2 regions of the Sporosarcina sp. P17b genome follow, and region 1 is predicted to be linked to the other one. Evidence: riboswitches for the same ligand, from Rfam matches in the RefSeq annotation. Region 1 holds a riboswitch; the other holds the start of a gene.
The links. A riboswitch is a leader RNA that binds a small molecule or an ion and turns the genes downstream of it on or off. The one in region 1 is predicted to bind FMN.
Positions count from the first base shown of each region.

Region 1 (12,067 bases):
ATGACGGAGATTATCAACAAAGGCCTTGAAGTTCTCGAGCCCAACCAGTTCTGGATTAATCCCGATTGTGGTTTGAAGACAAGAAAGCGCGAAGAAACGATTGCTGCATTAAAGAACATGGTCGTCGCTACTGTACAGGCACGAGAAAAGCTAGGCGTAGTTGCGGTTAAATAATGAATTTAGAACTGTCTAAGAAACTATATTCGTTTCTTAGACAGTTTTTTCTTTGAAAGTTTTTATTAGAGTAGCTGACGCTGGTGTTCGTGAGGGGATTTGCGCTTCGGAAGGACGTATTTCCGGAGGGTGGGCGGTGAACCACCTCTAGTGCAAAGATGTGCTCCTAACGCTTCACTTTTACTCGCAAAAGCCGTAGTTCGCTATGGCTCTCGCACCAATCTCTTGCAATGCGAGTAAGCGATACTCTTTGTAGTGCATTAAGGTTATGGTTATGGTTGTGATTAATGTTGAGCTTTCAAGGCTATGAGCGGTTATCAAGGTTCTATGATCACTTAGATGAATCTATGAGCACTCGTGGCGTCTGATAGAGCGGATTCTGCGTGCTATAGAGCGCAAAATGTGTTCTATGAGCGCTCAAACGGATTCTATGAGCGAAAGCTGGATGCCGAAGCTTCCATCCCCTTGCGCTCACTAAGTAACTAACTATCCATAAACTCTTGCTCTTAAACATAACAACACAAAAAGGATGCCCCATGAAGTAAGTAACTTCAGGAACATCCTTTTTTTCTACTCACTAATCAGTCAAACTGCTTCGTGAGGTTCGCCATCTCAATAGCAGACACCGCTGCGTCCCAACCTTTGTTGCCTGCCTTAGTCCCCGCACGCTCGATCGATTGCTCAATCGTATCCGTCGTTAGCACACCAAAGATCACCGGGATTCCAGATTGCATACCCGCTTGAGATACACCCTTTGCCACTTCATTACAAACAAAGTCAAAGTGAGGTGTCGCGCCGCGGATTACTGTACCGAGCGTAATGACTGCATCATACTTTTTAGAATCCGCCATCTTCTTCGCAATCAGCGAAATTTCAAATGCTCCTGGTACCCACGCTACGTCTACGTCCGCTTCATCTACACCATGTCGTTTGAATGCGTCTTGTGCACCGGATAGTAACTTCCCAGTGATGAACTCATTGAATCGACCTACAACAATTCCTACTTTTAAGCCTGTACCTACTAAATGCCCTTCGAATATATTACCCAATTTTATCTCTCCTTATAAAGTTAATAAATGACCTAGTTTTTCCGCTTTTGTGTGTAAGTATTTTTCGTTCGCTTCATTAAATGGTAGCTGAATTGGAACACGTTCGACCACTTCCAACTCATATCCTTTTAAACCGGCAATTTTCTTCGGATTATTCGTCAACAGACGCATTTCTCGAATGCCTAGTTCCCGCAGTATTTGCGCACCGATTCCGTAGTCGCGCAAATCCGCCGCAAATCCAAGCTTTTCATTCGCTTCCACTGTGTCAAAACCTTGTTCTTGCAGTTCATAGGCTTTCAGTTTATTGATCAAACCTATACCTCTGCCCTCTTGGCGCATATAAAGCAATACACCCCGTCCTTCTTCTTCAATCTGAGTAAGCGCTGCGTGAAGTTGCGGACCGCAGTCACAGCGACAAGAACCAAAAACGTCGCCTGTTAAACATTCCGAATGAACCCTTACCAAAACCGGTTCTTCTGTCGTGACGTCCCCTTTTACCAACGCCACATGTTCTTTACCTGTCATAGTTTCAGTATAGCCAACCATGCGGAACTCTCCGTAATCTGTAGGCAACTTAATTTCCGCTTCACGAATCACTAATTGCTCTCGTTGTAGACGGTAATGAATTAGATCTTGAATCGTAATTAATTTCAAATTCAGTTCTTCGGCCATCTGACGTAATTCAGGCACACGCGCCATTGTTCCGTCTTCACTCATGATTTCGCAAATCACACCTGCTGAAGCACTCCCTGCTAATCTTGCCAAATCCACAGCAGCTTCAGTATGTCCAGTCCGTTCAAGCACGCCTCCCGACTTCGCTATAAGGGGGAATACATGCCCTGGGCGTTTGAATTCACTTGAAGTTGCAGTGGACTCCATCATTTTAACGATTGTATCAGCTCGTTCAAATGCGCTAATACCCGTATGTGTAGATTGATGGTCGACACTGATTGTAAATGCCGTGCCATGGGAATCTGTATTATGATCGGTCATCATGGATAAATCCAGTTGCGTAGCTTTCTGTTCCGTAATCGGCACACAAATCAAGCCGCGACCTTTCGTTGCCATGAAATTGATAATTTCCGGTGTGACTTGATCAGCCAGCGCAACGAAGTCCCCTTCATTTTCTCGGTCTTCATCATCCACTACGATGACGACTTTTCCTTGACGTAAGTCTTCTAATGCTTCTTCGATTGTATGAAACATCCTCATTCACTCCTTCACATAAATCCGTGTTGTTGTAAAAAGTCTTTCGATAACGTTTGACCATTGTCTTGTCTTTTCTGCAGCATGTTTTCGACATATTTAGCGAGCATATCGCATTCAAAATTGACCGTCTCACCTATATTCTTTTTTGCAATGACCGTCATTTCTTGTGAATGCGGGATTAAAGAAATTGTAATATCTGTATCTTTCACTTCAAAGATTGTCAATGATGTCCCATCCAATGCAATAGAGCCTTTATGTACTAAATATTGGCCATATCCTTCTGGTAGTGATAAGCGGATATATAATGCATTATCAACTGTTCGCTTGTCACGAATAGTCGCTACACCATCTACATGTCCCGTAACAAAATGTCCGCCAAGCCTGCCGTTCGCAGCAAGGGCACGTTCTAGATTCACCGTGCTTCCTGATGTCAATTGTCGTAAAGAAGTTGAGGTTATGGTTTCAGGCATAACGTCTGCTGCGAATTGATTTTTCGTAAAGCTTTTGACTGTCAAGCAAACACCGTTCACCGCAATGCTGTCGCCGATACTTACATCGGTCAATACAACAGATGCAGCTATCGTCAATGTCATGGACTGAGCACCTGGTTGTATATGTTTAACCGAGCCGATCTCTTCGATTATTCCTGTAAACATCGCTTAATCACTCTCTTTCGGTACCGCAATGATTTTTATGTCAGGTCCAATCATTTCTACACTTTCAAATGCAAATGGAAACGCATCATCCATCAATTGTGGGTCAAGTCCACCAATCGGTGTCAGAGATCCTGTTCCACCCAGTAATTTTGGGGCTACATAACAAATGACTTTCTGCACCGCACGCGCTTTGACGAATGACGCATTAATGGCCGCGCCACCTTCTACTAGTAACGTCATAACTCCACGTTTTCCTAATTCCAGTAGAATGTCTTCTACAATCAACTGGGGTTTCTGCATGCGAATGATCTGAACATGCGGCTTCCTAAGTAACTTTTCATGCGATAGTTCTGCATATTTTCCACAAAAGATCCATGTCGGTGCTTCTGTGTTTTGAATCACTTGACTAAACTCTGGTGTTCGTAAAGATGTATCTAAAATGACTCGAATAGGATGTTTTCCACCTAGGGGCAGTCTGGTGGTGAGAAGAGGATTATCATGAAGAAGCGTTTGAACGCCTACTAAAATCGCATCTTGTGTATGGCGAAGTTGATGGACATCGAGTCGCGCTTGCTCACTCGTCACCCATTTACTATCTCCTGTTGAAGTTGCAATTTTACCGTCTATCGTCATAGCTGTTTTCATTGTCACATGAGGTGTTTTATGTTTAATAAAATGAAAAAATGATTCATATAGTTTTTTAGCGCGTTCATTGTAGAGACCTTCAGTTACTTCTACTCCCGCTTCAAGTAGTTTCGCTATACCATTACCTGCTACAAGCGGATTGGGATCCGTTGTGGCGATATAGACATGCTTGATACCTGCTTGAATAACAGCATTTGCACAAGGAGAAGTTTTACCAGTGTGTGAACAAGGTTCAAGTGTTACATACAAATCGGCACCTGTTGCTCTTGCTCCTGCCATGTCTAGCGCTACACGTTCCGCATGGCGCTCCCCCGCTTCTAAATGCGCACCCATCCCAATGATTCTGCCGTCTTTTACTAAGACCGCACCTACTGGTGGATTGGGAGAGGTTTGACCTGCTACGTTCTCTGCGAGTTGTAAGGCCATTTCCATATACTCCTGATTCACTCTGCAACACTCCAACTTACGGTATTCCTCTAGTGACAATTCTACATACAAAAAGCCCCGCAATATTTTATGCGGGGCTTGTAACCATAACAAAATAAACGTTATACGCAGCAATGAAAAAATCATTACATGTAGTATATACGTACTGTTCCTTCTCTCATCCAGACTTTAACTGTCGGCTTTGGAGTTTCACCAAATCCACCTTCTGCTTTATATAAAGCATCCGGGTCACGGACTAAGAGCTTGTTAGCTCATCACCGTCGGTAGGGAATTACGCCCTGCCCCGAAGGAAACATATTCGATTAATTAAGAGTCTAGCATACATATTCCGAAATTGACAATACTGAATATTTATTCAGCCGTAAATACCCACTTATCTACCGTGAATCTTTCAATCGCATCCATATTAGGCGAATAGCCGATTCCATCGTCAGTCGGAACCGTGATGTAGCCATTCTCGGCAACTACTTCAGGCGAAATAATATCTTGTTCCCAGTAACGTGAAGATCCTGCTGTATCGCCAGGTAAAGTGAAGTTCGGTAGGGTGGTCAATGCTACATTTTGTGCACGTCCAATACCCGATTCCAACATGCCGCCACACCAAACATCAATTCCTTTTTCTGCACAATAATCATGGATTTTCTTCGCTTCCGTCAGTCCACCCACTCTACCGACTTTCACATTAATAATTTTGCAACTACCGATCTCGATCGCTTTCCGAGTATCTTCAAGTGAATGAATACTTTCGTCAAGACAGATCGGAGTCTTAATTTGTTTTTGCAGCGTTGCGTGATCGATAATATCATCTGATGCGAGCGGTTGCTCTATCATCATTAAATTGAACTGATCCAATTCCTTTAACAACTCTACATCATCTAACGTATAAGCGGAGTTTGCATCTGCCATCAAAGGGACATCCGGATACACTTCACGGATAGCTTTGAGGACTTCTATGTCTTTTCCAGGTTTGATCTTTACTTTAATACGCTTATATCCTTCATCGATGAAGTTTTTGATAGTCGCTAATAAATCCTCTACATTATCTTCAATGCCAACACTGTTTCCTACTTCGATACGCTCGCGCTTTCCACCGAGCGCAGCGGCTAACGTCATATGATGACGCTTGGCATACGCATCCCAAATAGCTCCTTCAATTGTTGCTTTAGCCATATTATTTTTACGTATATGTCCGAATAAACCCGTTACTTCATCGGGATGTTCAATAGACTTACCTAGAACGGCAGGTATTAAGAAGTCACGGAGCATATGAATTGTTGTTTCAGTCGTTTCTTCACTATACCAAGGGGCTGTGAATGCGACAGACTCTCCCCATCCTTCGTTTCCGTCATCATCCGTTACAGTTGCTAGTAGGAAATCTTTCTGCTGCATCGTTCCAAAACTCGTTGTAAATGGATGTTTCATCATCATATTTATTCTGCGTAATGTAACCGAATTAATTCTCATTAGATAAGCTCCTTTGATTAGGCAACGGTATGATAGAACGCTTGCAGAATCGATAGTATGCCACCGTGTCTTCGGTTATACATACATCAATCAAAGCAAACCCTTCCTCACACAGTTGTCGAAATATGGTTCTCGTCTTCATTCGCCATTCATAGGCTAGTTCAGGTTTATTCTGCTTTATCAATTGTATATTCTTCGGCACAGGCACTTCTATCTCTTCTGCCAGTAGCCATTTATTTGTATCAGGCATGCGTAAGATAGGAAATGAATCGCTGTCTACACTAGTCTCAAAAGGGCGACTGTATTGTAGATTGGGCTGCCATTTATTCATGACACGCGCACTATCAATCCACCAAGCTACTTGGAAGCGGTCAGTTGGTAAACCTTTGTTCAGCCCATCATCCATTTTGCCATAACAATCCACTATATAGTCATAGCACACTCCAAATAGCTTGGAAGTATTCAGGTAGGCGTTGCGGCTTTCGAGAGGATCAAATGTCCAAACTATTAGCCTGTATCCCATTTCTCGTGCAAGTCGAAGTTGTTCGTCTTTCAACAGCTTTCCAATTCCCATCATCTGAAATTCTTTGTCTACTGCCAGCATATGAGAGCATAGGTATACCTGTCCTTCTGTATAACCTGTAAAACTGTAGGAATAACCGACCATTTGCTCTTTTAGAAATGCCCCGACAATTACCCCGCCATTTTTGACAGCAGTCATTGTTTGATGGACAGGGATAGGCTCCATTCCCCAGATTTTCTTCTCGAGTTTTTGCATCGCATACAGGTCTTTAAGTTCGGTCACTTTTCTAACTTTAATATCCAGGGTCATGACATCACCTTCTACTTTTTTGATTGAAACGTTAATTCTAAAGCAGTCGTTAAGATTTCAACTCCTGTTGCTAACGCGTCTTGATTGAATGTCATATGCGGATGGTGAAGTCCTGGTGTTAAGCCACATCCTAAACCGAGCATAGTGCTTTTGACAGTAGGATGCTGTACAGAATAAAAGTGGAAGTCTTCTCCGCCTGGTGTGACAACAGTACGAGTAGCTTTGTCTTCTCCCACTACACTGACAATTGCTTGGTACATCAATTCTTCCGCTTCAGCATCCACTTCCGCAGCTACCATTTCCGCCATTACATCATAATCAATAACTACATCATATTGCGCAGCAACTGCTGAAATGACACGTTCAACATGCTGATATAACTCATCCATTACTTTATTCTCTTGTGCACGCAAGTCTAAACTGAACTTCGCATTGCCTGGAATAATGTTCGCGGATTCTCCTCCAGCCTGGAACATCGTCATTTTCGCCGTGTGAGAAATAATCGGATTACAATGAATGGACTGCAATCCACTGACTAGTGAAGCACCTACTTCAATCGCATTTTTCCCTTGGTGAGGACGCGCGCCATGCGCTTCAGTTCCTTTTATTATACCACTTACCATCTTTGCCGCCCCATGACGTAAAGAGGCCGTGGAGCAACCGTCATCCATTTCATCTGCAGCACGCACATGAACGCCAAACAAGTACTCAATGTCATCAATAATCCCCTGATCAATTACAGCTAATGCACCTTTCCCTTTTTCCTCTGCAGGTTGAAAAAACACTTTCAATGTGCCTTTTTCAGGAATTCCACGTTCTTTGGCCATTAGCAGTGCACCGATCCCCATCGTCATATGTCCGTCATGACCGCATGAGTGATTTGCTTGATATACGCCGTCTACTTCCTGCCATAGCGCATCTATATCCACACGTAATCCGACTACCGGCTTGCCTTCACCAATTGTGACAGACAAACCTGTCATCCCGTCAAACAAATTGACATTAAATCCTTCACGCTCAAGAAATTCTTTCAAATAACGTGTTGTTTCTGTTTCTTTCCAACTGACTTCCGGATGCTTATGTAAATGCGCAAACACTTCGTCTAATTTCGGTTTTAGCAACCGTACCTGCTCTTTCATTAAAGCGCCCCCTATAGCAAACTTCATCAAATTATTTAATAGTTAATGCTGACTTTTCAAACTTCTTAATAAGTCTAACATAAAAAAGACTCCCGCTTCACACTGTGAAGGGAAGTCTGTTCTGTATTTATTAAAACGTCCAAAGAATCATCATACCGAACAATAACGTCATGTAATTGACTGAGTATAAGAACATAAAGTTGGCCCATTTATAATCATCTTTTGCATAGAAACCGTAAATGCTAGCTGCAATATATCCAATGTTCATCAATGTAGCGATAACAAGGAAGGTAGTACCGAACATCGTTAAGAGGAACGGTAATGGCAGGAGACATAATACATAATAAAGCATTTGACGTTTTGTAAAAGCAAAGCCGTAAACAACAGGGAGCATCGCAACATTCGCTGCGCTATAGTCATTGTATTTCTTCATGGCGATCGCAAATGTATGTGGCATTTGCCAAATGAATAGTATCGCCACCAATACAATGGGTACAACATGATCCGCTGACATAATCGCTGCCCATCCAATAATAGGAGTAACAGCACCCGATACACTACCAATCACTGTATTCAATGTATATTTGCGTTTAGACCACATCGTATAGGGTATTACATAAGTAAACCATCCAATAAATGCATAAATTGCTGCTTCTAACGTAGTGAATATTAATAACAACATTCCAATTCCCGATAATACCAAACCAATATTCAACACAGTCTTCAAAGCGAAATTACCTGTCACAGTAGGACGTTTTTTTGTTCTCTCCATCACTGTATCAATATCAGAATCAAACCAGTTGTTCATTACCAGTGCACCCGCAACGAGCAAAGTGCTACCTATCATGGTGAGTAGGAATACACCCCAGTTTTGCGCGAGTGACATGCCTGAAAAATACAACGCCAACCAAAACCCCACAAAAACCGGAAAGATATTCGCAATAAGGACAGGTCCTTTAACTAATGATTTAATATCCGAGAAGAAGGTAGACGCCGAGCGGCTTTGACTAGTACTCGAAACAATATGGGCTTCTTTCGTCATATGGATCCGTTCTCCTTTTACGTTACATTTCAATGATTTTTCCATTCGTACATATAACTATATCATTTTCTTAAAAGCAAAATCAAAAAAACAAGACAATTCCTTATAAACTGTTACAAAAATTTGTCCGCCGCTACTTAATAAGAGAAATGTCGATAAAAATCAACATTTTTTCACATTATTTTATAACGAATTATCTAATAGCAAATTCCCCTATTTTTCGACAGAACGCGAACCTATACCCCCTATAGGTTCTAACACTTGTTTACCTACCTGAATCAACCCTGTTTAATTTACCATTTTCATTATAAAATACGATTTAAATACACATATAAATTGTATGGCATCAACTGTTTTCTCAATATTTAAATTGATATTAATTTTATTATCCTGTAAACTTGCTTAATAGTATTGCGAAAAAACAATGATGATTTTTCCTTGATCTCTTCAACTGTCCATTTCTGTATCCTATAGCTGATTTTAAGAGATCCAAGTAAAAAACAGCATTTCGTAATGAAAAAATTATAAAGAGAAGGGATTTGATTTTTTGAGAAAGTTTATGTTGTTTTTCTCCATCTCCACATTATTGCTTTTAGCAGCCTGCGGTAATAGTGCGAGCAAAGATTCTATCAGTAAAATTCAACTGGCTGATGCTGGTTGGGATAGTATCCGCATCCATAATAGTATTGCACAAATTATTTTAGAGGACGGCTACGGATATGAGACAGAAGTAGTAAACGGCACGTCTAGTGCAACATTGCAAGCGCTACAACAAGGCGATTTGCAGGTTTATATGGAAGTTTGGTCTGATAACCTAGGTGAAGCATATACAAAGGCAGTCGACAGCGGTGATATTGAATCCGTTTCAACAAACTTCGACGATAATGACCAAGGTCTTTATGTACCGACTTATGTAATTAAAGGTGACAAGGAAAAAGGTATTGAAGCAGTAGCTCCAGATTTAAAAACTGTGAAAGATTTAGAAAAGTACCCTGAACTATTCCAAGATCCTGAAAACAAAGACAAAGGACGCATTATCGGTGCACCTTCAAGCTGGTTGGTAAGTAAACACTTGGATGAAAAGATCACTACGTATGGTTTGGATGAAAAATATACCTATCTATCTCCTGGTTCAGATTCTTCTATCGTAGCCGACTTGGCAAGCGCATATAAAAAAGGCGAGCCATGGGTTGGATATTACTGGTCCCCTACATGGGTGACTGCAACATACGACTTAACTCTTTTGGAAGACGAGCCATTTGACCAAGAAGCATGGGATAAAGATAAGTCTGGCGCATTCCCTCCGAATGATGTTTTCGTCAGCGTTCACAAAGACTTAAAAACACAAGCTCCTGAAGTAGTAGAGTTCTTAAGTCACTACGAAACAAGCAGTGCATTAACAGAAGAAGCATTGAAGTATATGGGTGACAATGAAGCAAGCCCAGAAGATACTGCAAAGTGGTTCATGAACGAACAAGAAGATCTTTGGACTTCATGGGTACCTGAAGATGTAGCCGAGAAAGTAAAGGCTGCACTGTAAGTAATTATAGATTTAGGGGTGGACGCATTCCGCTCCACCTCTTTTTCGATTGTGTCCATATTAAAATTAGAGAAAGAGAGGGACAAGCTAGTACGTCCTAGCTTATTGCCTATGATGAATGAATTCCCAAACGTCAGAATACCTATAGGAGATTATGTAGAAAAGTTTATTGATTTTCTTGCGATGAACTTTGGATGGTTATTTGATTTCATTTTCACAATCGCCTCTACTACAATCCGAACTATTGAATCCGCTTTACTTGCCACGCCTTGGTGGGTCATCATGATTATAGTTTTCCTACTTGGCTGGTATTTAAACAACATATTAAACGGGCTAATGTTTGCCGCCTTTATCTTTTTAATTGGATCCTTCAACTTATGGGAGGATACGATGACAACAGTTGCGATTATACTTATATCTGTTGTATTGTCCCTAGCGATTGGTATTCCGGTCGGTATATTGATGGCGTTTAGTAAGACATTCTCCGTCATCATGCGTCCTATTTTGGATGCTATGCAGACCATGCCAACATTTGTGTACTTAATACCAGTAATATTCTTCTTCCCACTTGGGAACGTTCCCGCAATTATTGCGACAATCATTTATGCGTTACCACCTGTGATCCGTTTAACAGAACTCGGTATTCGAAACGTTGACTCTGAAGTAATTGAATCAGCAGAATCATTCGGATCTTCTCGAAATCAAATGTTAGTGAAAGTACAACTACCACAAGCTTTACCTACTATGATGGCAGGAATCAACCAGACTACGATGATGGCTTTGTCCATGGCTGTAGTAGGTTCGATGGTCGGTGCTCACGGATTGGGTGAACGCGTACTATTCTCGATTAACCAAATCAATATTTCATTAGGTTTTGAAGCGGGAATTAGTATCGTCTTCTTAGCAATTATTATTGACCGTTTAACAAACGGTGTGGCAGACCGCCTACAAAGTACAGGGAGGAGATCAGCATGACCGTTAAACTCAAAGTAGAGAATGTCACCAAGATCTTTGGTCCTCGCCCTAAGAAAGTCATTCCCATGATTGAAAAAGGAGCGTCCAAACGGGAGATCCTTGAAAAGACTGGACATACAGTAGGTGTCTATAACGCCAACATGGAAATCATGGAAGGTGAAACTTTCGTCATCATGGGCTTATCGGGAAGTGGTAAATCGACACTCATCCGTTGCTTCAATTTATTGAACAAGCCTACTTCAGGTGCAATCTATGTAGATGGTGAAAATATCGTCAAATACAATAAAGAGCAATTGAAGTTTTTCCGCCAGAAGAAAATCGCGATGGTCTTCCAGCACTTTGGTTTGTTTAGCCATAGAACGGTTATGGAAAACATTGAGTACGGTTTGGAGATTCGTGGTTTGTCGAAAAGCGAGCGTCGCGCTATTGCACAAAAGCATATCGATACAGTTGGTCTAAAAGGGTACGAAAATCAATATCCTGATGAGTTATCAGGCGGTATGCGTCAGCGTGTAGGGATCGCCCGAGCTTTAACGAATGATCCAGACATTTTATTGATGGACGAACCGTTCAGCGCACTTGACCCACTTATTCGCAGAGAAATGCAACTGGAACTTTTGGATATTCAGACTCGTCTTCAAAAAACAATTATCTTCATCACGCATGATGTTAACGAAGCTTTCCGTATCGGTGACCGCGTGGCAGTTATGAAAGATGGAAATGTCGAACAAGTAGGTACACCAGAAGAGTTATTGGAGACACCGGCAAACGATTATATTATTGATTTCACTCGTGAAATTGACCGTTCTAAAGTGTTGCAAGCTGAGAATATCATGTCAAAACCATTAAGCGTCATGAACGGCAAAGATGGTTTACATGTTGCAATCAAAAACAT
Region 1 covers NZ_PDYP01000002.1:326,882-338,948, forward strand. The annotation lists gene metE (5-methyltetrahydropteroyltriglutamate--homocysteine S-methyltransferase) at 1-174, shown strand, start outside; gene ribH (6,7-dimethyl-8-ribityllumazine synthase) at 756-1,223, opposite strand; gene CSV76_RS03550 (bifunctional 3,4-dihydroxy-2-butanone-4-phosphate synthase/GTP cyclohydrolase II) at 1,236-2,429, opposite strand; gene ribE (riboflavin synthase) at 2,444-3,088, opposite strand; gene ribD (bifunctional diaminohydroxyphosphoribosylaminopyrimidine deaminase/5-amino-6-(5-phosphoribosylamino)uracil reductase RibD) at 3,092-4,159, opposite strand; FMN riboswitch at 4,326-4,475, opposite strand; gene menC (o-succinylbenzoate synthase) at 4,532-5,644, opposite strand; gene CSV76_RS03570 (GNAT family N-acetyltransferase) at 5,634-6,476, opposite strand; gene CSV76_RS03575 (amidohydrolase) at 6,488-7,615, opposite strand; gene cyoE (heme o synthase) at 7,746-8,657, opposite strand; gene CSV76_RS03585 (ABC transporter substrate-binding protein) at 9,205-10,197, shown strand; gene CSV76_RS03590 (ABC transporter permease) at 10,309-11,172, shown strand; gene CSV76_RS03595 (quaternary amine ABC transporter ATP-binding protein) at 11,169-12,067, shown strand, end outside.

Region 2 (12,067 bases), on a different contig from region 1:
CTATCGTGCTGTATTGATTGGTTTCCCGGTCTTCACGCTCGGTGCGTTGATTTTCGCCATGATTTGGGCACATGAAGCCTGGTCACGATTCTGGGGTTGGGATCCGAAAGAAGTGTGGGCACTCATTACATGGTTGTTCTACGCTGCATTCCTTCACTTGCGTTTATCAAAAGGTTGGGAAGGTAAAAAGTCTGCATGGCTTGCTGTCATCGGATTTGTTATCATCATGTTCAACCTGATTGCCGTAAACTTAATTATTGCAGGTTTACACTCCTATGCATAAAATCAGACTGTATGACAATAATTGTCATGCAGTCTTTTTATTTCTTTTTATAGGTTAGTAATTGTACAATGGAGATAGAAGGTTGTCGAAAGGGGTAATGAATTGTGGAAGAAACAGTGAAGCTCTTAGTGGTGGATGATGAGGATCGCATTCGTCGCCTATTGAATATGTATTTATCTAGAGAAGGTTATGAAATTGAAGAAGCAGTCGATGGAGCAGATGCATTAGAGAAAGTGTTTGCTGGACAATATGACTGTATATTGCTTGACGTGATGATGCCTGAAAAAGATGGCATGGAAGTATTAGCTGAACTGCGTGAAAATAAAATTATGACACCTGTTATTTTATTGACAGCAAAAGGTGAAGAAGCAGATCGTGTAAGCGGGTTTGAAAGTGGTGCAGATGATTACATCGTCAAGCCATTCAGTCCAAGAGAAGTAGTTTTACGCGTCAAGGCTATGCTCCGACGTTCGGTAGCATTCCCGAACGTTTCATCTAACACGACGTCTAAAGATTTAGTGGTTTACCCACAACTAACGATTGACCATGACGCGCATCGTGTGACAGCTGAAGGGAAAGAAGTAAATTTAACGCCGAAAGAATATGAATTATTATATTTCCTAGCGAAATCACCAGACAAAGTATTTGATCGTGAACAATTGCTGAAGGAAGTATGGCATTACGAATTCTTTGGAGATTTACGTACAGTGGATACACACGTCAAAAGGCTCCGTGAAAAATTGAGCCGGGTTTCAGAGCGGGCAGCAAAAATGATTGTCACTGTTTGGGGTGTCGGTTATAAGTTCGAGGTTCCGAACGAGTGATGCGAATATGGAATTCAATTGTCGGGAAGCTATGGGCAACCATATTGCTTCTCGTTTCGTTTGTCCTGTTTATTGTCACACTGTTCTTGCTTGAGTTTCTGGATAACTTCCATACGAAACAAGCAGAAGAGTCCTTGCAGAGGGAAGCTGCCACCATCAGCAAGATTGTGAACGATCGCAATGGACAAACGAATGATTCCATTCACCAGATTATAGAAGATATCCTCGACTTGGAGACGAACGCAATTGTAGTTGATCGACAAGGTGATATTTTATATTCATTCCATACATCCTCAAGTAAAGATGAAATTGAAGAAAAGCTTCTTTCTGAAAGCGTTTTATTCGAGTCACCTGAATCAGGTAAGCAAAAAATGAAAGAAATGATATTGCCTTCATTGACAGAAAAAGATGTCATGGAGCAATTTTTAATTTTATCCTATCCATTTAAACAAGAAAGTGGTGAGGAAGCGAGTGTACTGATGTATCAAAGTCTAGATGCTGTGCACCGTACAACAAAAAGTACAACGAATATCGTATTCTTGTCTGCATTTATTGCCTTTCTTTTGACTACATTTTTTGCATTTTTCCTATCTACGCGAATCACGTTGCCATTACGTAAAATGAAGCAAGCGGCGTTTGAATTGTCTAAAGGCAATTTTGATACGCATTTACCGGTTGCGCAAAAAGATGAAATTGGTCAGTTGGCTACGGCTTTTAATCAGATGGGACGTCAATTGAAGTATAATATCGAATTGATTAAGCAAGAGAAAGAACAGCTTTCGAGCATTCTCACCTCAATGACAGACGCAGTGGTAACGTTTAATCAAGATTACTCTATCCTGCTGAAAAATCCTCAAGCTGAATTACTGTTGAAAAAGTGGTATGGCTTCAATGAGAAAAAGAATCATCCGTTGCCTAAAGAAGTCTTTCATATGTTGGAGCATGCTATTTCGTTTGCTGAGGAAGTAGAAGATGAATTGGAATTAGGCGGGCAGTTTTATGTGATTTCTATTAGCCCATTGTACAGTGAAAACAGTATACGAGGTGCTGTGGCGGTATTCCGGGATATGACTGAACAGCATAAATTGGATAAGTTACGTTCGGATTTCATTGCTAACGTATCGCATGAACTACGGACACCGATTTCGATGTTGCAAGGGTACAGTGAAGCGATCATTGATGACGTAGTGAGCAGCGAAGAAGAGCGTATGGAAATGGTACAGATCATTCATGATGAGTCAAAACGTATGAGTCGTCTAGTCACAGATTTGCTGAATTTAGCAAGGATGGAGTCTGGCTACATTCAACTTCATAAAGAACCTTTATCCATTGTAGAGTTTTTGGACCGCATGGTTACAAAGTTTTCACAAGTTGCAAAAGATGCGGAGGTAGATTTGTCGCTAGAAACTGAGGAAATGAATACTCTACTTGTGACAGCTGACGAAGACCGTCTAGAACAAGTATTCACCAATTTGATTGACAATGCTATCCGTCACACCCCGGATGGTGGAGCTGTGACGTTAGGCGTCTACAAATCTGCTGGTATGCTCGATATTACAGTAGCCGATACAGGCGTCGGTATTCCCGAAAAAGACTTGCCGTTCGTCTTTGAACGTTTCTATAAAGCCGATAAAGCAAGAACTAGAGGGAAAGGCGGAACGGGACTTGGTTTAGCTATTGCAAAAAATATTATGGAAGCACACGATGGGTCGATTTTAGCGACACGTGGTGATGAAAAAGGAACGATCTTTATTTGTTCGCTCCCATTTGACGCAATAAATAAATGAAACTTTTCCTGTACTGAAACGACTACTATTACAGAGCGAGGGGATTGGATGGATGACTCTGTTTTCCAACGTTTGTATGAAGATTATAACCGCGATGTATTTAACTTCCTGATTTATCTAACTCGCCATCGGGAGGTAGCGGAAGATCTAATGCATGAAGTCTATGTGCGTGTTCTTAAATCCTTCGGCCGTTTCGAAGGAAAAAGCTCCGAGAAAACATGGCTGTTTGCGATAGCGAAAAATGTGTCTATTGATTATTTCCGAAAACAATCAACTATCAAAAAGCATACTAATATTCATTTTGATTGGGAAACACAGCAATTGACCGCAACTGATAAACTACCTGAGCATTTCATTGAAGCGGATGAACAACAGAAACAATTGCTGGAAGTATTGCACACTTGTACGGGGGATCAAAAGATGGTCATCCTCATGCGGTTTTTCCAAGATCTTTCGGTTGCTGAAACTGCAGAAGTTTTGGATTGGACCGAAAGCAAAGTGAAAACAACACAGCATCGTGCAATAAAAGCATTGAAAACGAAACTTGACGTACGTTCTGTGAAGGAGGGGGGATGAGATGAGTAACGATAAGTGGAATGAAGACGATATGGAGAAACGATTACGTCATATGCCAGTCGTGGAAGATCGGCGGTCCAAAGAAGAGATCTTGCAACGATTGAAAAACGATGCCAGACTTACAGAACTTGAAGAGCCAAAGAACATTCCGTCAAAATCTAAATGGCCATCAATTATTGCAGCTGTAGCAGCGGTCCTGTTGCTCACTATACTCATACCAACTTTCCTTCAACAGAACAATGAAGTATCAATGGATAAAGCAACAACGAGTGAATCGGCAAGCACTATCGAGATGGAAAATAGTGAAGAAATGCAGTCCGAAGATTCAAGTGATACATCTGTCTTTACGAAACAGACTGCAGCGCCACTTACCAATGCTGCTTATCCTGATGATCTCATCGATCACACAGCTTTCCGTATTGGGCTGGCTACCGATCAGGCGACAATTGTCCCTGTGACGTTCTTGATCCCGAATGAACGACTTCCTGAAGGTCTAGGGTCATCTCCAGACGCAGTGGCACTCTATAATGAGTATGCGAATACAATAGATGAAGGGTCACTTGGCTTCACAGAGTATCACCCTTATATGGCGACGATTTCATCAGTTGGAAAACAAGTTCAAATGAAGTTTTCAGCTGACCATTCTTATGATCGATCGAGTGCGACGCTTGAGATGCTTAATCTGTCTGTACAAGATACATTCTACGGTTTTGATGAAATCCGATTTCTACAAGAAGACGCATCACCCGTTACGTTTGACGGAGTAGGGAAAGTTGAAGAACCTCTTATCATAACAGGTAATAACTCGCGTCAGGCATACTATCGATTTGAGAAATCGGATGGAGAAGTATTTCTTTCGACGAATTTTGGTAAGGCTTACGCTACAGTAGAAGAAGCATTGAATGCGATGAAAGAGACACCAAACGATATCTACTCGTCTGTTGTTCCTGATGGAGTAAACTTCACGGTTACGGATGAAAAAAATAAAGTGCGCGTGAAATTTAGTGAGATACTGGACTTAAATAATCTACCATATGAAGAAGCTATGCAACTGATTGAGGGGATTTTACTAACAGCGGCTAGCTTTGATAAGCAAGTAGAGTTTGATCAAATTAAACAAGATCAATGGGGGCGCTTTGATTTTACACAAGCAATCGAAAAACCGATTGGTGCAAACCCTAAGTTTCTGATTAACGAATAATTCTGTTTTGTAAACTCGTAAAGTTTACAAAACAGTTTTTTTACGCTACAATAGAGTCATAATTAAATATTGATTCATCTTCGGGGCAGGGTGTAATTCCCGACCGGCGGAAATGGAGTAGTTTTCTACTTTTAGCCCGCGAGCTTAACAGCTGATTCTGGTGTGATTCCGGAGCCGACAGTATAGTCTGGATGGGAGAAGGTGAAGGTGCAGCCATCTTTTTGTGTACGCAAAAGTGGTGCTTGTTTTCTGACGGATAAATTCATTGAATTTATCTGCTCTTAACAGTGCATTTTACTCTCCCTAAGGCATATTTTGCTTTAGGGATTTTTCGCGGAACAGCAGATGTGCAAGCCTTTCCTCTTTTGAAGTGAATCGCAAAAGGAGAGAGGAACAAGTGAATAACAAGAAGTTACGTAAGTTAATTTTGGTGGCAATATTGGGAAGTATTTCAACGGTGTTGATGCAGTTTAACTTCCCCATCCCGGCTATGCCCGGATTTTTAAAAATCGACTTCAGTGAGATTCCTGCTGTTATGGCAATCATGACAATGGGACCTGTAGCAGGTATTGGCGTGGAGTTATTGAAAAACGTCATGCACTGGTTCTTATCAGGCAGCCCGACAGGAGTACCGGTAGGAGAAATCGCAAACTTTGCGACAGGTGTATTATTCATTATGCCGATCTACTGGATCTTCATGAAGTATCGTTCAGCTAAAGGTCTGATGACAGGTTTGTTCGCAGGGACAGTAGCAATGGCAGTAGGTATGAGCTTGTTGAATTACTTAGTGTTCTTGCCGATGTACACATACTTCCTTGGTATGCCAGCAGTTACTGGCGACTCATTGTATCAGATGATTATCTTAGGAATCTTGCCGTTCAACCTAGTCAAGGGTGTCATTTTATTGGTCATCACATTGATGTTATATAGAAGTATGGAGAAGTGGATTCTTCAGCAACAAAAGAAATTATCATTTTAATCATAACAACGCTAGTCTTTCCGAAAAGGAAGGCTGGCGTTGTTTTTGCATGGGATTGGAGTGTAGGAGAGGCGACTCGACTCGTCACTACGTTCCTGCAGTGTCTCGAACTCGCAAATCCTAATGCCGACCTTTCTTCCTAACCTAAACAAAAAAACAACACATCCAATAGTAGGAAGTGTTGTCGGGATTGAATCAATCTTCATATTTTAATGGATCGCCTTCAAAGGCTTCATCCGCAATTTTAATTGAATCAGTAGGGCAGCCATCAAACGCATCCTCGAGATCCTCCATCAGTTCTTCTGGAACTTCAGTGTTTCCCGTGTTATCATCTAAAATAACAAATGCAATCCCCTCATCGTCATAATCATATATATCTGGTGCAGCAGCCCCGCAGGCCCCGCAAGCTATACACGTATCCTGATCGACAATCGTATATTTTTTGCTAGACATTTGTCTTTCTCCCTTCTTCCATTCACTCAACCTATTTTGTATCTACTCCATTCTAAAGCTGTTTTCATCACTTTTCAACAAAAAAACGTTATTTCTTCAGGAGGGAGCGCAAATGAGTTTTGATTCCATCTTACTAACGATCTTTCAACGCCTTCATGGTGAGCGTTCGGCGCAAGGTGTTTACCACATACTTCGTGGGAAACGATCGGGACAGACATTGCAAGACGTCGAATATTATCAAGTCAAATCATACTACGCACTGTTGCCACAGTTGTCCTCAAGCGAATTCCAGCAGGCGCTCGAGCGGATGGTGGCGGACGGTCTTATCTATATAGATAAACTTGTTTATGTCACAGCAAAAGGTCAAATGGCGACAGGGAGTGAAATGTGGCGATTTAATGGCTGGGACTATCGTGGACGTGAAAGAGAATTCGGTAGGCGATTGGCATTGATAGTTCAAACCTTGTCTAATTTACGAAGAGGTGAAACTATGTTCATGCCGATTCAGAAAGAATTGCCTACTCAGCAATTTGTAAAAGGATTTCTGCGTAATCAATCAAAACCGATGAATACACTATCTATATCGCTGCAGAAAGAATTGGAACACGCACTAACAGACGCTCAAGTACCCGAGTTGCAATGTACAATTGTGATTGGTCGATTATCAGGAAACCGGCTTACCGCCTTTACTTGGGAGCAGATGGCAGAAAGTCTCAACATGCCGATCCGTTCGATCCAACTTTATTATCTAGAAGCATTGCATATGTTGCTCGATTTTATTCACCAACAACGAAATACTCCATTGCTAAAAGAATTAGCTGCAGGTTGTAGAGTGGACACGTATTTGACACAATCCGCTGAGAGAACGAGGAAGCTATTCGAGCGTGGTTATACCGTTGAACAAATTTCTTCTTTGCGGAATTTGAAATTAAGTACAATAGAAGATCATTTTATTGAAATGGCTGCGAATGTAGAAAGTTTTCCATATGAAGAGTTTGTGACAAACGAACAAATTGATCAAGTTTGGCGTCATGTAGAACAGATCCAAACAAAGCGATTACGTGTATTAAAAGAACAGTGTCCAGAATTGACGTATTTTCAACTACGATTAATAATCATTATTGGAAGGAGGGAGAGCTAATGGAGCTACAGGAAGTTTTGCATCAAAAATTTGGGTATGAATCATTTCGTCCAGGACAACAAGAAGTCATTACAGAAATTCTCGCAGGAAGAGATGCGGTAGCGATTTTTCCTACAGGCATGGGAAAATCCCTTTGCTATCAGTTACCTGCGTATATGCTCAATGGTGCAGTCGTCATTATCTCTCCGCTCGTTGCGTTAATGGAAGATCAAGTTGCTAATTTACGTAAACATAAAGAGAAACGTGTTGTGGCCATTAATTCATTCTTGTCCAGACAAGAGAAAGAATTAGCGCTGTCTACTTTATCTCAATATAAATTTATTTTTTTATCTCCTGAAATGATGATGCAAAAACCTGTTCAACAACTCGTCAACCAATTACATATTGCTTTTTTCGTAGTAGATGAAGCGCATTGTATTTCAGAGTGGGGATTTGACTTTCGTCCAGACTATTTGCGCTTAAAGGAACTATTTGCAGTTTCAAGAAGAGCACCGGTTTTGGCATTAACGGCTACTGCGAATAAAAAAGTAGTGGGGGATATCACTACGTATTTGCAAATGAATAACCCGTATATTGAACGTCAGCCAATGGATCGAACGGCTATTTCGTATCGTGTATTGAAGATGGACAATGAATTAGCAAAGACAGAATGGATTATCGACAGGCTTTCTACGACAATCGGTCCTGGTATAATTTATGTAGCTTCACGAAAGCGAGCCGATGAACTTTCTGCAATCATCAGAGAAAGAGGCATCGCGACTGCTAGTTACCACGGGGGCAAAGAACAGGACGAACGGTCAATCATTCAAGAACAATTTGTCCAAGGAGAACTTGAGTGGATCTGCGCGACTAATGCATTCGGTATGGGAATTCATAAAGATGATATTCGACAAATTATTCATGAACATATCCCTGCCACTCCCAGTGCGTATATACAAGAAGTCGGGCGTGCAGGGCGTGACGGAGGAAAAGCAGCCGCCACTCTTTTGTATAATGATCGAGATATTCAGAAAGTAAAATTCATTGTCTATGAAGATTTGCCCGATGAACAGCAAACACTTTATTATTCTTCTTTATTGCAAGCGGGAACTGGAGAGCAATTGGCTGCAGAACAAGCAGGATTGTCTGAAGTCTCATCCCGTCTACTTGATTATTATTTGGAACAATTTGATGTGGAAAATGTCGTTCGACAAATCCAGCAGATTTATCATGTAAAAGAGAAACAAATTGAGGAAATGGAAAGTTATATAAAATGTGATAGTTGCTTACGGAGAAAATTAGTGCAGTTTTTTGACGAAAACACCTCACCAGCAGAAATGGATTGCTGTTCAAACTGCCAGAATCTTGACGATAGCTGGCTAATGAAATCAGAATCTTTACCTGAAAGGGTCGCTAAGCCGTTACAATGGCGTGAACGACTGCATCAATTATTAGGTTGATCCTAACTGTCTGTATTTACTTTTAAGACAAAATTCGGCATAATAGAAACAGATGAGTTTATGAGCGGACGTACTTTTCACGGATGAATAAACGAATTGCATCATATAATAGCAACAGACATTATGCGGTGTGAAGGAGAAATTAGACATGTTAAACGATCAATATAAGATGGATTTTGAACGGCAGCGAAAAGAGATTAAAGATAAAGTGCCTTCCGATAAACTTCCTTCCCGTGCAGAAGTACATGGAAAGAAGAAAGAGGAAAAATACGGTCGCGTGAAGATCATTAATATTTTTCTAGCAATCTTTACGCTAATTCCTATTATTATTTTACTCTACGTATTATCCGATCTCTATTCCCCTGACGTTCCCGATCAAGTGCCAGTGGAAAAAGTGGAGTTATCGGTTGGGTTTCATCCAACCATGACAGAATACTTGGGTGCAGTTTCATAAGGAAAGTAAAATGGTTGAGGGTATTATCGGAATCTTGCTATACTACTAATGAAATTTATTACTACAAAAGCAAAGTGGATACTTTGCTTTTTTCTATGGGAGCTGACAAATGAAAAAGGCAGAAACAGCAGGAATATCAGTTCTTTTATCAGCAATAACTACGTTGACGTATATGTATACGTTGGCCAATCGAAATCGTTTGCTAACGCATACTTTGTCGATTGATCCAAATCCTACTAAACAGCTGAATATATTCTTTATTTCGGATATACACAGACGTACTATCTCGCCTCGATTAATCGATGAATTACGTACGCGTGCAATTGATGCGGTCATAGTAGGCGGAGATGTAGCAGAAAAAGGTGTACCTATGGAGCGGATTTTGCATAACATGCGATTGCTGTCTTCAGTCGGACCGCTATTTTATATTTTCGGTAATAATGATAAAGAAGTTGGTAGAAAAAACATTTTACAAGTGATGGATGAAGTAGGCGCAACGGTACTCGTAGATAGTACAGCAACCGTACCAAATCATCCGCGCTTCGGATTGTGTGGACTGCAGGATCGGAATAATGGTACCGTCGATATCAATAAAGCAATCGACTCAGCAAGTGGATATGAGTATTTAATTCTCGCTGTGCACAACCCTTCTTTGTTTAAAAAGGTAGAGAAACAACTGCAACCTAAATTGTCGCTTGCTGGGCATACGCATGGTGGGCAAATTAGATTTGGGCCATGGGGATTGCAGGATCTAGGGTGTTTCCAGATAACGAAATACGGTGCGAAATTAATCAGTAACGGTTATGGAACGACCAAATTACCGTTACGACTCGGTGCAAAACCCGAATGTCATGTAGTGGAAGTTCGCTATTAGGCAGTAAGAAGTCAGGAGAGTAGATGTCATGAATTCTGTAGATGCAGTAATTGTCGGTGGCGGTCCATGTGGCTTGTCAGCGGCAATTGAACTACAAAATATCGGTTTGTCGGTAGTAGTAATTGAAAAAGGAAATATCGTGCATTCCATTTATAATTATCCGACTCACCAAACCTTTTTTAGTTCAAGCTTGAAGTTATCAATTGGCAAGACGCCATTTATTACGGCGATGGATAAGCCGAAACGTAATGATGCATTGGTCTATTATAGAACCGTTGCACAAATTGAAGAGCTGCAAATTAATAGCCATGAGCGAGTGGAAGATGTAGTTAAAAACGGTGATCAATTCACCGTAAAAACGGATAAAGCGGTCTATAGTGCAAAGTATGTTGTAGTGGCAACAGGTTATTATGATCAGCCTAATCGTTTACATGTAGAAGGAGAAGATTTGCCAACTGTTTTCCATTACTTTAAAGAAGCACATCCGTATTTCAATAAAAAAGTAACAGTCATTGGTGGCAAAAATTCTGCAGTCGATGCGGCATTGGAATTACAGCGTGCTGGAGCGCATGTTACGGTCGTTTACCGTAATGATACGTATTCAAAAAGTGTCAAACCTTGGATTTTGCCTGGCTTTGATAGTTTAGTGCGGAATGGTCAAATCGATATGTACTTCAATGCGGACGTTACCAAAATTAATGAAAAAGCTGTCACTGTTAATCAGCAAGGTGAATCGTTTGATCTCGAAAGTGATTATGTCTTTGCGATGATTGGCTATCATCCGGACCATGCATTTTTACGTAAAATAGGTATCGAGGTGGATGAGACGTCGGGCCGTCCTATTTTCAATGAAGAGTCAATGGAAACAAACGTGGAGAATTTATTTATAGCAGGTGTCATTGCAGCAGGCAATAATGCCAATGAGATTTTCATCGAAAATGGTCGTTTCCATGGTGGAATGATTGCGCAATCTATCCAACAACGGAAGTGAATCGAAAAGTCGCTTGCCTTATAGGTCAGGCGACTTTTGTCGTTTAGTGTGTGGTATACTATCGACATGAGGAGGCGCTTATGTTTATCTTACTGACAGTCGCAATAGCGCCGGCGCTGGCACTTTTCAGTTATTTGTATTTACGTAAACAAATTGCCAAGGAGCCATCCAAGTCGCTATTCCATGCATTCATTTACGGTGCGATCATGACATTCCCAATTTTGTTTATTCAACATGTTTTTGAGGAAGAGCGTGTATTTGATAGTGAATTTTTCCGCAATGTTTTATTTACAAGCAGTTTAGAAGAATTTTTTAAATGGATTATTATTTTTATTCTCGTATATAAAACAATTGAATTTGAAGATGCCTATGATGGAATATTGTATGGAGCAAGTGTATCACTTGGATTCGCTACAGTAGAAAATATTTTATATTTACTGTCCTTCGGTTTGGACACAGCTTTTATTCGAGCATTGCTACCCGTCTCAAGTCACGCGTTATTTGGTGTGGTCATGGGCTATTATTTTGGTAAAGCTAAGTTTTCTATAGTGTCAGAAAAAGCGAAGTGGATAGCCGTTGCATTTTTGGCGCCATTTTTGCTTCATGTACTTTATAATTCGATTTTATTTACCTATGATTATTGGTTATATTTAATGATCCCTTTCATGCTGTTCCTTTGGTGGTTTGGCCTGACACGAGTAAAGTACGCACACACTTTTGCGATGCAGCAATTCAGAAAAAAAAATCAATCAAACTTTTAGAAATCCGTCTGAATTAATCAGACGGATTTTTTGCCTTATAAAATACTGCATATTGGACAAACTACAAGGAAGCACAATTTTTTGGAGGTGGATGTCTATGAAGCGAATTACAAAACGCTTCCTATTTTTATTACTGGCAGGCATCATGATGTTTTCTTTCTTTGCGAGTCATAGTGAAGCATTCAGTGGACGTGACTTGGCAAAAGGTGCAAAAGGAGATGATGTCATTGAGTTACAAGCGAGACTTCAATATATCGGTTTCTATCACGGAGAGATTGATGGCAATTTTGGATTTGGGACTTAC
Region 2 covers NZ_PDYP01000001.1:337,199-349,265, forward strand. The annotation lists gene ccsB (c-type cytochrome biogenesis protein CcsB) at 1-283, shown strand, start outside; gene CSV76_RS01685 (response regulator transcription factor) at 388-1,107, shown strand; gene CSV76_RS01690 (ATP-binding protein) at 1,104-2,894, shown strand; gene CSV76_RS01695 (sigma-70 family RNA polymerase sigma factor) at 2,943-3,470, shown strand; gene CSV76_RS01700 (hypothetical protein) at 3,472-4,671, shown strand; FMN riboswitch at 4,744-4,878, shown strand; gene CSV76_RS01705 (ECF transporter S component) at 5,069-5,650, shown strand; gene CSV76_RS01710 (ferredoxin) at 5,846-6,103, opposite strand; gene CSV76_RS01715 (YpbB family protein) at 6,216-7,244, shown strand; gene CSV76_RS01720 (RecQ family ATP-dependent DNA helicase) at 7,244-8,683, shown strand; gene CSV76_RS01725 (hypothetical protein) at 8,832-9,137, shown strand; gene CSV76_RS01730 (metallophosphoesterase) at 9,247-10,011, shown strand; gene CSV76_RS01735 (YpdA family putative bacillithiol disulfide reductase) at 10,040-11,002, shown strand; gene prsW (glutamic-type intramembrane protease PrsW) at 11,083-11,763, shown strand; gene sleB (spore cortex-lytic enzyme) at 11,861-12,067, shown strand, end outside.
Region 2: it holds a riboswitch for FMN, as region 1 does, so the genes downstream of both, CSV76_RS01705 (ECF transporter S component) here and ribD (bifunctional diaminohydroxyphosphoribosylaminopyrimidine deaminase/5-amino-6-(5-phosphoribosylamino)uracil reductase RibD) in region 1, are expected to answer to the same signal.